Regions from separate parts of the Arthrobacter sp. 1088 genome, predicted to be linked through region 1. Evidence: riboswitches for the same ligand, from Rfam matches in the RefSeq annotation. Region 1 holds a riboswitch; the other holds the start of a gene.

Region 1 (5,792 bases):
CCGGCGGCTTCCGCTCAGGAGGCTCCTCAGCGGCCGATGTCTGCCGGACAGCTCTCCTTGCAACCCCGTACCTCTTTGCGAGGGCGCGAATCGACATGCCAGCCACCCTGGCGTCCCGACGGATCCTCGCGAACAGCTCCACTCTCAACTTCATCACTGCCTTCCATCCCTTGCGATAAACACTCTGATGAAGTCAACGGTGTGCGCGCCGCCGTCCGCCTAGACGTTGAATGGCTTGAACACCATCAAAACCAGTATCGCGCTGACGATGTCAAGTATCGCCAGGACGACCCCAGTGGTGGCTTTGACGCCATGGGTCTCCGCTTTGCGGGAATAAATGAAGGCAGTGATGCCCAAGGGAACTCCGAGGATGAACAGGCCCATGACGCCCAGAATGATTGAGGCTTTCTTGTATGTCCGACCAAGTCTCCGTTGAGACTCAATCTCTGTGGTGTCGGTTGTAGACGTCATGTTCTCTTCCCTATTTTGCTGATTTCCGAGTTCAAGGTGGTCCTGAATGAGGGTGTCATATTCAGCGGGTGCCGCCGCCAGGATGCCGGTGGGTCAGTTTTCAGCCGCGGCGGCGGAACTGGAACGTAAGGGATCTCGTACGTTCCAGTTCCGCAGTATGGGGTGCTCGACCTAGGCGACGCGTACGAACGATGCGCCTGGAAGCCAGCTGATGGAGTGCACGGCGGTCTGGTAGCCGTTGACACCGCCACTGACAACCTGCCCGTTGCCGGCGTAGATGCCGACATGTCCGGGGGTGATGACCAAGTCACCGGGCGCTGGTGTGCCCACAACGGTCCCGTACTGGAAGAACTGTGTTGGGGCCAGGTCGCCGACGCTCTTACCGACGGAACGAAGCGCCTTTTCCACCATTGCGGTGCAATCCTGCTGTACACCGAGCTGGGAATAGGCGGAGGCAAGGAGGGCGGAACCAATGGAGCTTGAAGCCACCGGCGTGGAGGCTGAGACCAACAAGGTTCCGCCGCTCGTGGTCGCCGTAACCGATGCCCTTGCGGGTGCGGCCGTGGACCCGGTCGCGGGGATCCGGAGCTGGTCACCGGGGAAGATGATCGAAGAGATGCTCAGACCGTTAGCGGCGAGGACACCATCCAGGCTGACGCCATACGCTGCCGCGATGCGCCCAAGCGTATCGCCGGAAACTACCGTGTAAACTCGCCCGCTGTCCGATGCCGACAGGACAGACGGAGCACTGGCCTGCGCCTGAAGAGCACCGTTTGACCCCGGGATTTCCGGGCCGTGAACTCCGGCGTGGGCTGGTGCCCCCATGCTGAAAACAAGACCAGAGGCGGCAACTGCTACCAGTGCCGGCCGTCCCAGCGCCCGCGCCTGGGTTCGGGCGGTGACGGACAATCCTTCAAGCACGATTGAATGGCCAGGAGTCGCACGATGACGGGCGGTAGTGGACTTCTTTGACATGGTGGGGCTGCCTTTCCAATGCCTGCGGGGTGAGCTGTCGGGTTCGGATTGGAAATACCCGGCCAATCACGTTTCCGCGCCATGCGCAGCGATCGGCTTAACCCCAAGGTCCTGTGATAAGGGCCGTGATGAATGTGGTTCCCCCGTCCCTGCCAACCTCAAATACGGTGGATTCCGGTCAGTGGCAGGGCTCGGCATGCTGACCGGGATGCCCCGGCTGAAGCCAAGACAATCTACTTAATCAGTACAACCGCCATTCATGACGGCCCCAATGCAAGGGGGCGGTACGCTTCGAACGGGAGGCGGTGACGGAGAATGCCGATGAGAAGACTGATCTTCCTCTCGCTGCTACCTCGTTGTCATGTGATTGGGTGGTTGCTAATGTCCTAGGCCCGTATGGTTCATGGGCCGTCCCGAAACAAGGATCGCACTCCCTCCCTGCTGTGTGAGAACGTCGCCGCACGCCGGGACGGGTTAACGAAAAGGCCTTCCTGTTGCTTCCGCTCGTCGGATTCGGGGTGTGAAAATGGCGGATGGGTGTGGGTCGGGTAGGTTGCAGCCATACCACGCCCCCGGCTAACAAGGCGAGCTCAATCGGACCTGCTGCCAGCGGGAGCGGGCGGTAATGGGGATACCGAAGGTGTTGGTCCCGCTCCTTCGCTCAACCCGGTCCGGGGTCAATAGTGACGGCAGGACAGCCATGTGGGGATTTTATTTGGGCGAGTCTTAAACGACGGTTTGTTGGGTTTGCGTTCAACTTCGGTCACTTGATGAGGCTGTCGAGTCGTTGGCGTAGCTTGTCGTCGGGTTCCGCAGCATGTGCCCGCAATAATGCGGTAAGAACATTGGGTCCCCAGTGGGTGGGTGTCCACGCTTCGAGAGTGTTGATGGCCATGTTCCGGTTGCGGATGACGGGGCTGCGCAAGCACGTCTCGACCAGGTCCCATCCCTCTCCAGGGAACTTCGCGAGTCCGGTGACGATCGTGTCGAGAGCGTGGTGTGCACGAAACCGGTCACTTTGCGCGTCTTTATCGTCGGGGCCGGATCCGAGTTCCCCGAGGGGAAGGGACTGCCGGGCGTAGGCCAGGACCGCGGGGAGGCGGTGCTCGTCGACTTCCTGCAAGAGTGCGAACCAGCTGCTGTCACAGGGATAGGACTGGACACGGCGCCAGTGGGCTGGATAGGTGTCCAGGCCCAGGGCGCGGGCGATCCTTTCAGCTTTGTAGAACTCGGTGTTGTTCGCCGATATGAGTCCCTTTTCGGCGAGGGCGGCCCATCCTGGGTGTTGATTGATGCGTTCGCAGCGGGAGGCAAATTCTTCGCGGATCGATATTGTCCAGCGGGAGTCCTTGCCGGCCTCCCAGTTTTGCTCCCGGCGGAGAAACACGGCTATGTCTTCTGTCGCCGTGAAGTGGGAAAGCCTGGGGCCGTGTTGCTCAACATGAGTGATAAAGCGCTCCAGTGCTAGTGGGCCCTCAAGGTAGTCGTCCATTCTTTGGACCGGCGGGCCAGCGTCATTCGAGAGTGCGCCGAGAATTTCGGCGGCGGCATCGAGAAGATGAAGGGTGACATCCGGGTTGGCAAGGGCCTCTGCTGGTTTCCCTGTGGTAGCGACGATGTAAGCGGTGTACTCACTACCGACGATATTGCGGTATCCGTCACTGAGCATCCTTTCCTGCACCTCAGGGTTGGTTGATCCTTCGAGCCGTTCTACCGCGTGAACACGGCCCCAGCCTTCCACACTCTTCGCCATAGAGAGGAGCACCTTATCCCTGGAATCCGGCGGTTCAACATTGGAGATCGCAATCGCACAGTAGAGGGTGAACTCCTCGTGTCGTCCAAGGGTCAGAAGCAGCTCGCGGTCAGCGTTGTCGCCGATGAGGCCGAGGAGAGCGATGCCCAGCTTGACCGGCTCCCTGTGCTGTCCTTCACGTACGAGGCGCCGGCCGAGCTGCCGGATGCCTGCCCCGGATAGCGCGTGGGACGAGCTCACTGTGCTGAGGACGTCGATATAGGAAAAGATGAATTCCTTAGACCGGGCCAGCCCGTAGAGGGCGTCGAAGTCCTCGGCCCGGAAACCCCTGAGGATGTTCCGGCTTATGAGCCCGGACATGGCGGCAGCGGTTTCCTCGTCGGAGCTGATGCCGAAGCCGTGGGTGAGGATTCCTTCCCAGGCCCCCGGTGCCCAGCGGATTTCGTTGAGGCTGCCGGATTCCGCATCTGGCAGATCCTCGCCTCCTGGAATCAGGCCGCTCCCGTCAGGATCCAAGTGGGCAAGGATGTGGGCAAGGATCGTCCCTTCGAGCGGACCTTCACGAACCGCGATGAGTTCCGATATATGCAGGACCCGGCCCTCGAGCCGCATGCGGGTGGCATTGCCTGGCGGCATGAAGCGTGCCTGCAGTCGTTGTTCGATTAACTTCCTGACCATGTGAAGCCACGGCAGAGGCCAAGTAGCAAGCTCCTCGTCTTCGGCATGGATGAGCATCTGCTGGCGGTCCCTTCGATATCCGATAAAGATGGCGAGGAACCCGACCGATAGAACGGCCAGCAGGGCGGGAAGCGAGAAATTATCCGTGACACTCTCTTCGACCCCAGGAGTGCGAGAACGTGATGGTCAGGATGATCATGGACACCGCCAAAACGACCCTTTGCTTGGTAATGCAGACGGCTTCTGAAAAACGCGAAAGGTGTGACTTTCAGCGGCGGGTGGCGGCGCTTGTACGGCACTATTTGGCATGGGTAGCCTCCATGAGATCCCCCTCATTGAGACACGCTTACGGCGGAGGGACGGGATTCACTTAGAGAAAGACGCTCGGCTTGCCACTAGAGATTGACGACGAGCTCCCGGGCCCACAGGTCCCCCGTTGCGCGTTCGAGGTCCGCTTGCCAAACACCGTCACCTACACGTATTCCTGAGGCGTAGCAATGTCAGCCTCTGAAGCTGACGCAACTCTTGGCCAGAGCTCTCCCTGCCAACCGCACGTGCAAGCGTCGCGCCAGCTCATAGTCAGATTGTCAGAGATGATCTCCTGATCAGGAAAGAACTCCCCTGCCGGTTTATAGCCGCCGTGATCCCATCGACAATCATGCCGCCTGCGATCGAAGATTCCCGTAAGTGCAATGGCAGCAACCCAGTCTTCCGTGTCTGTAGTCGTTGGATGTCCAGCCCACAGCCCACTCCTTCCTGGCAGGGTCTCCTGGCAGGAAATTCCTCAGGAACCTCTGACAATGAACAGAGCAACCAGTTGGGGCTGTTTCAACTCCGTTAGTGAGCTGGACTCCAGACAAGGCCTACGGTTTTCTGCAGGAAGTCCTGGCTGCGGCCGGATCGGGGTTAGCATCTTGGATATGCCGCTGCGAAAGTCCCCCGACGTCCAAAAGCCGACGATGAAGGATGTGGGTCTATTAGCTGGCGTCTCGCAGAGTACCGTGTCGCACGTCGTGAACCGGACGGGCAAGATCCCTCCGGAGACTACGAAGCGGGTTCGGGAGGCAATCCTGCAGTTGGGCTTCCGGCCGAACGACACGGCGAGGAACCTGCGCCTGCAGCAGAGCAAGACCATTGGGTTGATCACGGACAGAATCGCAACCACGCCTTTCGGGGGGAAGGTTCTGCTTGGAGCCCAGGAGTATGCCTGGGAGCGAGGGTACCTGCTCCTCGTGGTCGACACGGGCCTGGATGCCGATATCGAGGTTGCGGCTGTCGACGCGATGCTTTCTCGGCAAGTGGATGGACTCCTTTACGCGTCTATGTCGTGGGGTGAAGTCGATACGCCCGCCGCGGTCTCCAAGGTTCCGACCATGCTGATCAACGCGTGGTCGGCCACGGACCAGAACCTTCCGGCAGTCGTGCCGGACGAAGTGGCCGGCGGCCGGCTTGCGGCTCGGGTGGTGATTTCGGCAGGTCACCGAAGGATTGCGTACCTCGGAGGGCCTGACGATGACCAGGCGCGGATTGAACGTGAAAGAGGCTTCCGGGAGGAACACGAGGCTTCCGGCTTGGCAGTGGACCCGCATTTGGTCCTTACCGGTGATTACCATGTCGATACTGGGTACCGTCTCGCCAGTCGTCTGCTCACTGAGCCGGATCCGCCGTCGGCGCTTGTTTGTGGGAATGACCGGATGGCGCTTGGCGCCATAATGGCAGCCCTTTCGATGGGTCTTCGGGTACCCGCTGATCTCTCGATCGTCGGCTACGACGACCAAGAGGAAATCGCGGACCAGATCACACCGAATCTGACGACCGTTTCGATTCCGCATTATGAGATGGGTCGAACGGCTGCAAAGCTCCTCCTCAAGGCCATCGAAACCGGAAAGCCCCCGGTCGGTACCTCAATTCCTGG
Region 2 (5,792 bases), on a different contig from region 1:
GCGACGCCGGCGACCGCCTCTACGGCGTGGCTGGCTGATCCGCGCGCCCCTACCGCTTTCCGGCGTGCCCGGTTAGCCTGTGGCGCATGGACTGGAAACTTGAACTGGTGTTTGTCCCTGTGTCCGACGTGGATCGCGCGAAGGACTTCTACGTCAACAAAGTTGGTTTCAACGCCGATTTCGACGAGCGTCCCATGGACGGCATCCGCTTTGTGCAGTTGACCCCGCCTGGGTCGGCTTGTTCCATCGCCATCGGCGAAGGGCTCAGCGATGCCCCTCCGGGAACAGCGCCATCCCTGCAAATGGTGGTGAGCGATATCAACAAAGCGCACGAGCACCTCAAGGCCAATGGCGTCGAGGTCAGCGATATCGATGTCCAGGACTGGGGACACTTCGTCCACTTTGCGGACCCGGACGGCAATAAGTGGGCTGTGCAGTACATTCCGCACCGGCCCAACGGCTAGGTCACAGTTCGACGCCACCCCTGCATGGTGCGGCAGGATGGAGCCATGAGCCATCCTGCCGAACCAACCTCGCCTTCCGCACAAGCCGAACGATCGCCAACCCTGACCGTCCGTGCTGTTCTGTTCGACATGGACGGAACACTGGTTGACTCCACAGCGATCGTCGAGCAGGTGTGGCTGGAATTCGCGGAACGATACGGCCTGGATTACAACGAGATCCTGCGGACGTCGCACGGCGTGCAAGCAGGCGATACTGTGCGCCGGTATGCTCCAGCAGGAGCCGATCTTGAAGCCTTGACTGCCGAGCTCGGCCAGATGGAACGAACGCGGACCGACGGCGTGATTGCCCTCCCTGGCGCCGAAGCGCTGCTCGCTGCCTTGCCGGACGACGCCATTGCGCTTGTCACATCCGCGGACCGCATCCTTGCCGATATCCGGATGAAGGCCGCCGGCCTTTCCATGCCGTCTACTGCGGTCACCGCCGAAGGCGTTACGCGCGGCAAGCCGCACCCGGAGGGGTACCTCAAAGCCGCAGCGTTGCTGGGCGCGGAACCAGCCGACGTCGTGGTTTTTGAGGACGCCCCGGCAGGTATCGCGGCCGCCCGGGCCGCCGGGATGCGAACCGTGGTGGTCGGCGACGCCGGTGGCGAGCTTGAGCCGGGCATGTGGCGTATCCCGGACTACTCCGCAGTCACCGTCGCTGCCGTGAAGGACGACGACGGCGGTCACCTCATCAGCTTCACGCTTTAGTCTGTTCGCCTCCGCTGTTCCAACCGGTGAAGCGGGAGTAGGCTGTGCGCATGTCTGCGTTGCCGGAGGCGTACGGTGCTGCACTGGAGCGGGCCATGGCGCACGCTACGGATTGGCTTGCCTCGGTGCCCGGCCGTTCTGTGCGGCCCACGTACGACGCCGATCAGGTCGCTTCGAGCCTTCTTTCGAGCCTTCCCGATGAAGCAACGGACGCGGCTGACGTAGTAGATGAGCTCGCCGCATTGGCTGAGCCCGGGTTGATGGCAATCCAGTCCGGACGCTTCTACGGCTGGGTCATGGGCGGGACGTTGCCAGCTGCCATGGCCGCAGATTGGCTTGTCTCGGCATGGGACCAAAACGCCGGGCTCAGGTTTGCGACCCCAGCCGCCGCCGCGATCGAAGAATCCGCAGCGGCCTGGCTCCTGGAGTTATTGGATCTTCCGCGAGGATCCGACGTCGGGTTCACCACTGGCGCTACCACCGCCAACTTCGCGGGGCTGGCTGCCGGGCGTCAATACCTGATGGACGAGGCAGGGTGGGACCTCGCGGACCTGGGCCTGACCGGGGCGCCGCGGATCACCACGTTTGCAGGCCGCGAACGGCACGCCGCCGTGGACCTTGCCCTGCGGTATCTGGGGCTGGGAGCCTGCGTTCCCGTGGACACTGACGATCAAGGCAGGATCCTCCCGGAGGCACTCGCGGATGCCATGGATGAACAACCCGGCCCTTCCCTCGTGTGCCTGCAGGCCGGCAATCTGCATTCCGGAGCGTTCGATCCGATGTCCGAAGCCATTGCGGTAGCCCATGACCGCGAGGCCTGGGTGCATGTGGATGGCGCATTTGGATTGTGGGCTGCGGTCAGCCCTCAATTGCGCGGGCGGCTGGCCGGAGTAGAGGCAGCCGATTCGTGGGCCACTGATGCCCACAAAACATTGAACGTCCCGTACGACTGTGGCTTGGCCATCGTCTCCCGGCCGGAAGCGCTGAGACGCGCCTTCAGCGTCCACACGAGCTACCTCATTGCAACGGAGACCGGACTGGGCGATCCGTTCGACAAAGTTCCGGAACTGTCCCGTAGGGCCCGGGGCATCCCGGTGTGGGCTGCCCTCCGGCAGTTGGGCCGGTCCGGAGTCATTGCCATGGTGGACAGGCTTGCAGCAAACGCCCGCGCGTTGGCGGAAGGCCTCGCTGGTATCCCGGGCGTGGAAATTCTCAACGATGTAGTTTTCACGCAAGTCTCGGTCGTCTTCGGCAGTGATGACCGCACACGCCGGGTTACTCAACGGCTCATGGCCGAAGGCATTGTGTGGATGTCCGGTTCCTCGTGGCGCGGACGCGATATCCTCCGGATTTCGGTAAGCAACTGGTCCACGGACGCAGGTGACGTAGCTGCCTCCATAGCAGCCGTTCGAGGTGCGGCAGAGGCCGAACCGGAAGCATAGAGGCGTCCTGTTACAAGGCCGAGCGCGCCTTCTCCAGGTATGCCATCAGCCCGCCCAACTGCTCAGCGGTCCACGGCAGTCCCGCGCTGATGGCCTGGCTGTTTTCCTGCCAGGTTGCACGTGCTGCAGCTTTGGTGTCCTCACTGGAGTGGAACATGGAACCGATGCCGTCCCATGAGCGCACCCATTCCTGGACCGAGGGGTCCGTGACGGGCCTCTCGGCTTGGACGTGCGCCAGTCCTTCTTCCACGAGGGCAGCCCACTTCTGCTTGGCAGCTTCGACTTTTTCTGCGCCGAGTTCTTCCCGCTTGTCCGCGAGTTGCTGGCGTTGTTCGGCTGTGAAGTTGTTTTCGAGCACGGTAATCATCTCCAACGTTGACATGAATTGTTCAGGGGTGGGCATGGCGTGTCTGTCCATGCGTGACAACAGCTCGCCCAAACGGTTTTGGAGCGCTTGGAGTTGCCGGGCGTGCTCCTGCACATGGACCAGCTGCTGTTGGAGGAGGCCCCGAAGGGACTCCAGATCATCCTCGGGCGCTTGCAGCGCCTTGCCGATGGCCGCGAGCGGAAGCCCCAGCATCTGAAGCGATCTGATCCGGTATAGCCGGCGTAGGTCGCCCTCCGAATACCTGCGATGACCGGACGATGTCCTTTGGCTTGCGGACAGCAGCCCGATCTCGTCGTAGTGGTGGAGCGTCCGCACGCTGACACCGCACGCTGTGGCCAGCTCACCGATGCTCCACGGCCCGGATCCTGTTGTTCCCGTCATGGGCACAACGCTAAGTCCTGACGCAACGTCAGGTGCAAGTGGGTGTGAAACCCGGAAGGCACATTTAACGCGAAAACCGCCCCGCCTCCCGCCCGGGCGCATCAGTAGATCACTTCTGCGAACGGCGGAAAGCGGGGCGGCAATCGGGCCTTGCATGGTTTGAGCCCGCTGGGGTGGGCTCAAGCCTGCTTATTGAGTTGGCTTAGTACCAGTTGTTGGCCAAGTGGAAGGCAAGGGCCGCCGAGGGGGAGCCGTAGCGTTCCTTGATGTAGTTCAGGCCCCACTTGATCTGGGTCTGGTAGTTGGTCAGCCAGTCATCGCCTGCGGTTGCCATCTTCGAAGCGGGCAATGACTGCACGATTCCGTAGGCACCACTGGAGGTGTTGGTCGCGGTGGTCCGCCAGTTGGATTCCTTCTCCCACAGTGTGTTCAGGGCAGTCATTTCACCCGGACCCCAGCCGTAGTTGGCGAGGATGCTGGCGGCGTATGCCTTGGCAGCGGCGGGATCGTCCACGGCCTTGGGAGTGGCGGCTGCGGCTGCAGCAGCGGCGGCATCGGCAGCCTGCTTGGCGGCTGCATCAGCGGCAGCCTTTTCGGCGGCGGCCTGTGCGGCAGCTGCCTGGTCGGCGGCGGCTTTCTCGGCCGCGGCCTTTTCGGCAGCGGCTTGTGCGGCAGCTGCCTGGTCTGCAGCGGCCCTGTCTGCAGCGCCCTTCTTGGCAGCAGCATCCAAGGACGCTGAGATTTCAGCTGTTTTGTTGCTGGCCTGGGCGGTAGCCTGCGTCTCGGACGCCCGGCTCGTTTCGGGGAGATTGAATGCGGCGTTTGCGGCCTGGCCAAGCGATGCGACGCCCAATGCTGCGGCAACGACTCCTGCAACAACAGACATTCGTTGCCCGGTCTTGCCGCGGCGTGCAGCGTTCTTCAGAACGGTTTGCGACTTCGTCAGGGGAGTGTTGTGATCGTCACGGTGACGCGCGGAAGGGCGCGTCTGATCGTTGAATTCAGACATGTGTGATTACCTCTCAGCGCCTGCGGAGTTAGCTGTCGGGTTCGGATGAGGTCATCCGGCCGCGCGCGTAGCTGCGGCTTCACCCCAAGGGCAAGGAAAGTACTGTGCCCGGAGACTCTGGGTCCCCCGTCTCTGCCTCGAATGAGAACGGAACTCCGGGAAGTGGCAGAGCTCGGCGCATCCCGGGTGTGGGCCAGTTAGGGGCGACCCACCCTTTCGAAGGTACAGGAGGTTTCGGCTTAAGTCACATTTGGGTAACAGAGATCACGTTCACGGCGAGTCATGTTGCCTGATTCGTTATATGCGTTCGTTCAAAGCTGCGGGGAGTCGGAGAGTGAACTCCGTGCGTCCCGGCTGGGACGTTACTTCCACACTGCCGCCATGCGCCTGGACGATGGATTCGACGATTGACAAGCCCAATCCGGAGGTCCCTTCCGACCCCGATCTCGCCGCGTCAGCCCGGGCAAAACGCGAGAAGATTCGCCCCTGGAAAGCAGTCGGAATACCAGGCCCGTTGTCCGTGACGGTGACCACCGCGCTACCGTCGGCGGAAAGCATGACGCCTGTGACCACCGTGGTACCGGGATCGGTGTGCTTGCGGGCGTTGGACAGCAGATTGGCCAGCACCTGATGCAGCTGGGTTGCGTCCCCGCGCACCGTAATGGGCTCGTCAGGGAGTTGTAGCTTCCAGATGTGGTCCGGTGCCATCACCTTTTCGTCGCTGACTGTCTCGATCACCAGCTGCGTCAGGTCCACATCCGTGACCTTCAACGGCTGGCCTTCATCCAGGCGCGCCAACAACAACAGGTCCTCCACAAGCGTGGTCATCCGTTCCGACTGGCTCTGGACCCGCGCCAGCGACTTCCTGCCGTCCTCCGTGAAGTTCTCCGTCATACGAAGCAGCTCGGTGTATCCACGGATGGCGGTCAGCGGTGTCCGAAGTTCGTGGGAGGCATCGGCAACGAACTGCCGGACCTTGGTTTCGCTCTCCTGACGCGCTTCCAGGGCCCTGGAAACGTTGTTGAGCATTTGGTTCAAAGCGTGGCCCACGCTGCCCACTTCAGTTCCAGGATGAGCGGCCGACGGCGGTACGCGCACCGCGAGTGCCACCTCACCGGCGTCGAGGGGAAGGCGCGATACTTTCGTTGCAACCTCGGAGAGTTGCTCCAGCGGGCGCATGGTCCGTCGGATGATGACGGTGCCGGCGAGGCCGATCAGCACCAGGCCGCCAAGCGAAACAAACACCATGGTCCATACCAGCGAGGCCTCGGCATTTTGCTTGTCAGCCAACGGCAGGCCTGTCGCAATAACATCGCCGTAGTTGGTCTCAACTGCTACCAGCCGGTAGTCGCCGTTGG

Evidence for each region. A riboswitch is a leader RNA that binds a small molecule or an ion and turns the genes downstream of it on or off. The one in region 1 is predicted to bind cyclic di-AMP.
Region 2: it holds a riboswitch for cyclic di-AMP, as region 1 does, so the genes downstream of both, J2Y41_RS22280 (hypothetical protein) here and J2Y41_RS18935 (LysM peptidoglycan-binding domain-containing protein) in region 1, are expected to answer to the same signal.

What each region holds. Positions count from the first base shown of each region.
Region 1 covers NZ_JAVDSM010000013.1:12,801-18,592, forward strand. Annotated here, with positions in the region: gene J2Y41_RS18925 (hypothetical protein) at 1-179, shown strand, start outside; gene J2Y41_RS18930 (hypothetical protein) at 220-471, opposite strand; gene J2Y41_RS18935 (LysM peptidoglycan-binding domain-containing protein) at 643-1,446, opposite strand; cyclic di-AMP (ydaO/yuaA leader) riboswitch at 1,458-1,643, opposite strand; gene J2Y41_RS18940 (hypothetical protein) at 2,210-3,934, opposite strand; gene J2Y41_RS18945 (LacI family DNA-binding transcriptional regulator) at 4,798-5,792, shown strand, end outside.
Region 2 covers NZ_JAVDSM010000022.1:3,568-9,359, reverse strand. Annotated here, with positions in the region: gene upp (uracil phosphoribosyltransferase) at 1-38, shown strand, start outside; gene J2Y41_RS22300 (VOC family protein) at 87-464, shown strand; gene J2Y41_RS22295 (HAD-IA family hydrolase) at 510-1,214, shown strand; gene J2Y41_RS22290 (pyridoxal-dependent decarboxylase) at 1,265-2,656, shown strand; gene J2Y41_RS22285 (MerR family transcriptional regulator) at 2,667-3,425, opposite strand; gene J2Y41_RS22280 (hypothetical protein) at 3,628-4,434, opposite strand; cyclic di-AMP (ydaO/yuaA leader) riboswitch at 4,438-4,622, opposite strand; gene J2Y41_RS22275 (HAMP domain-containing sensor histidine kinase) at 4,732-5,792, opposite strand, start outside.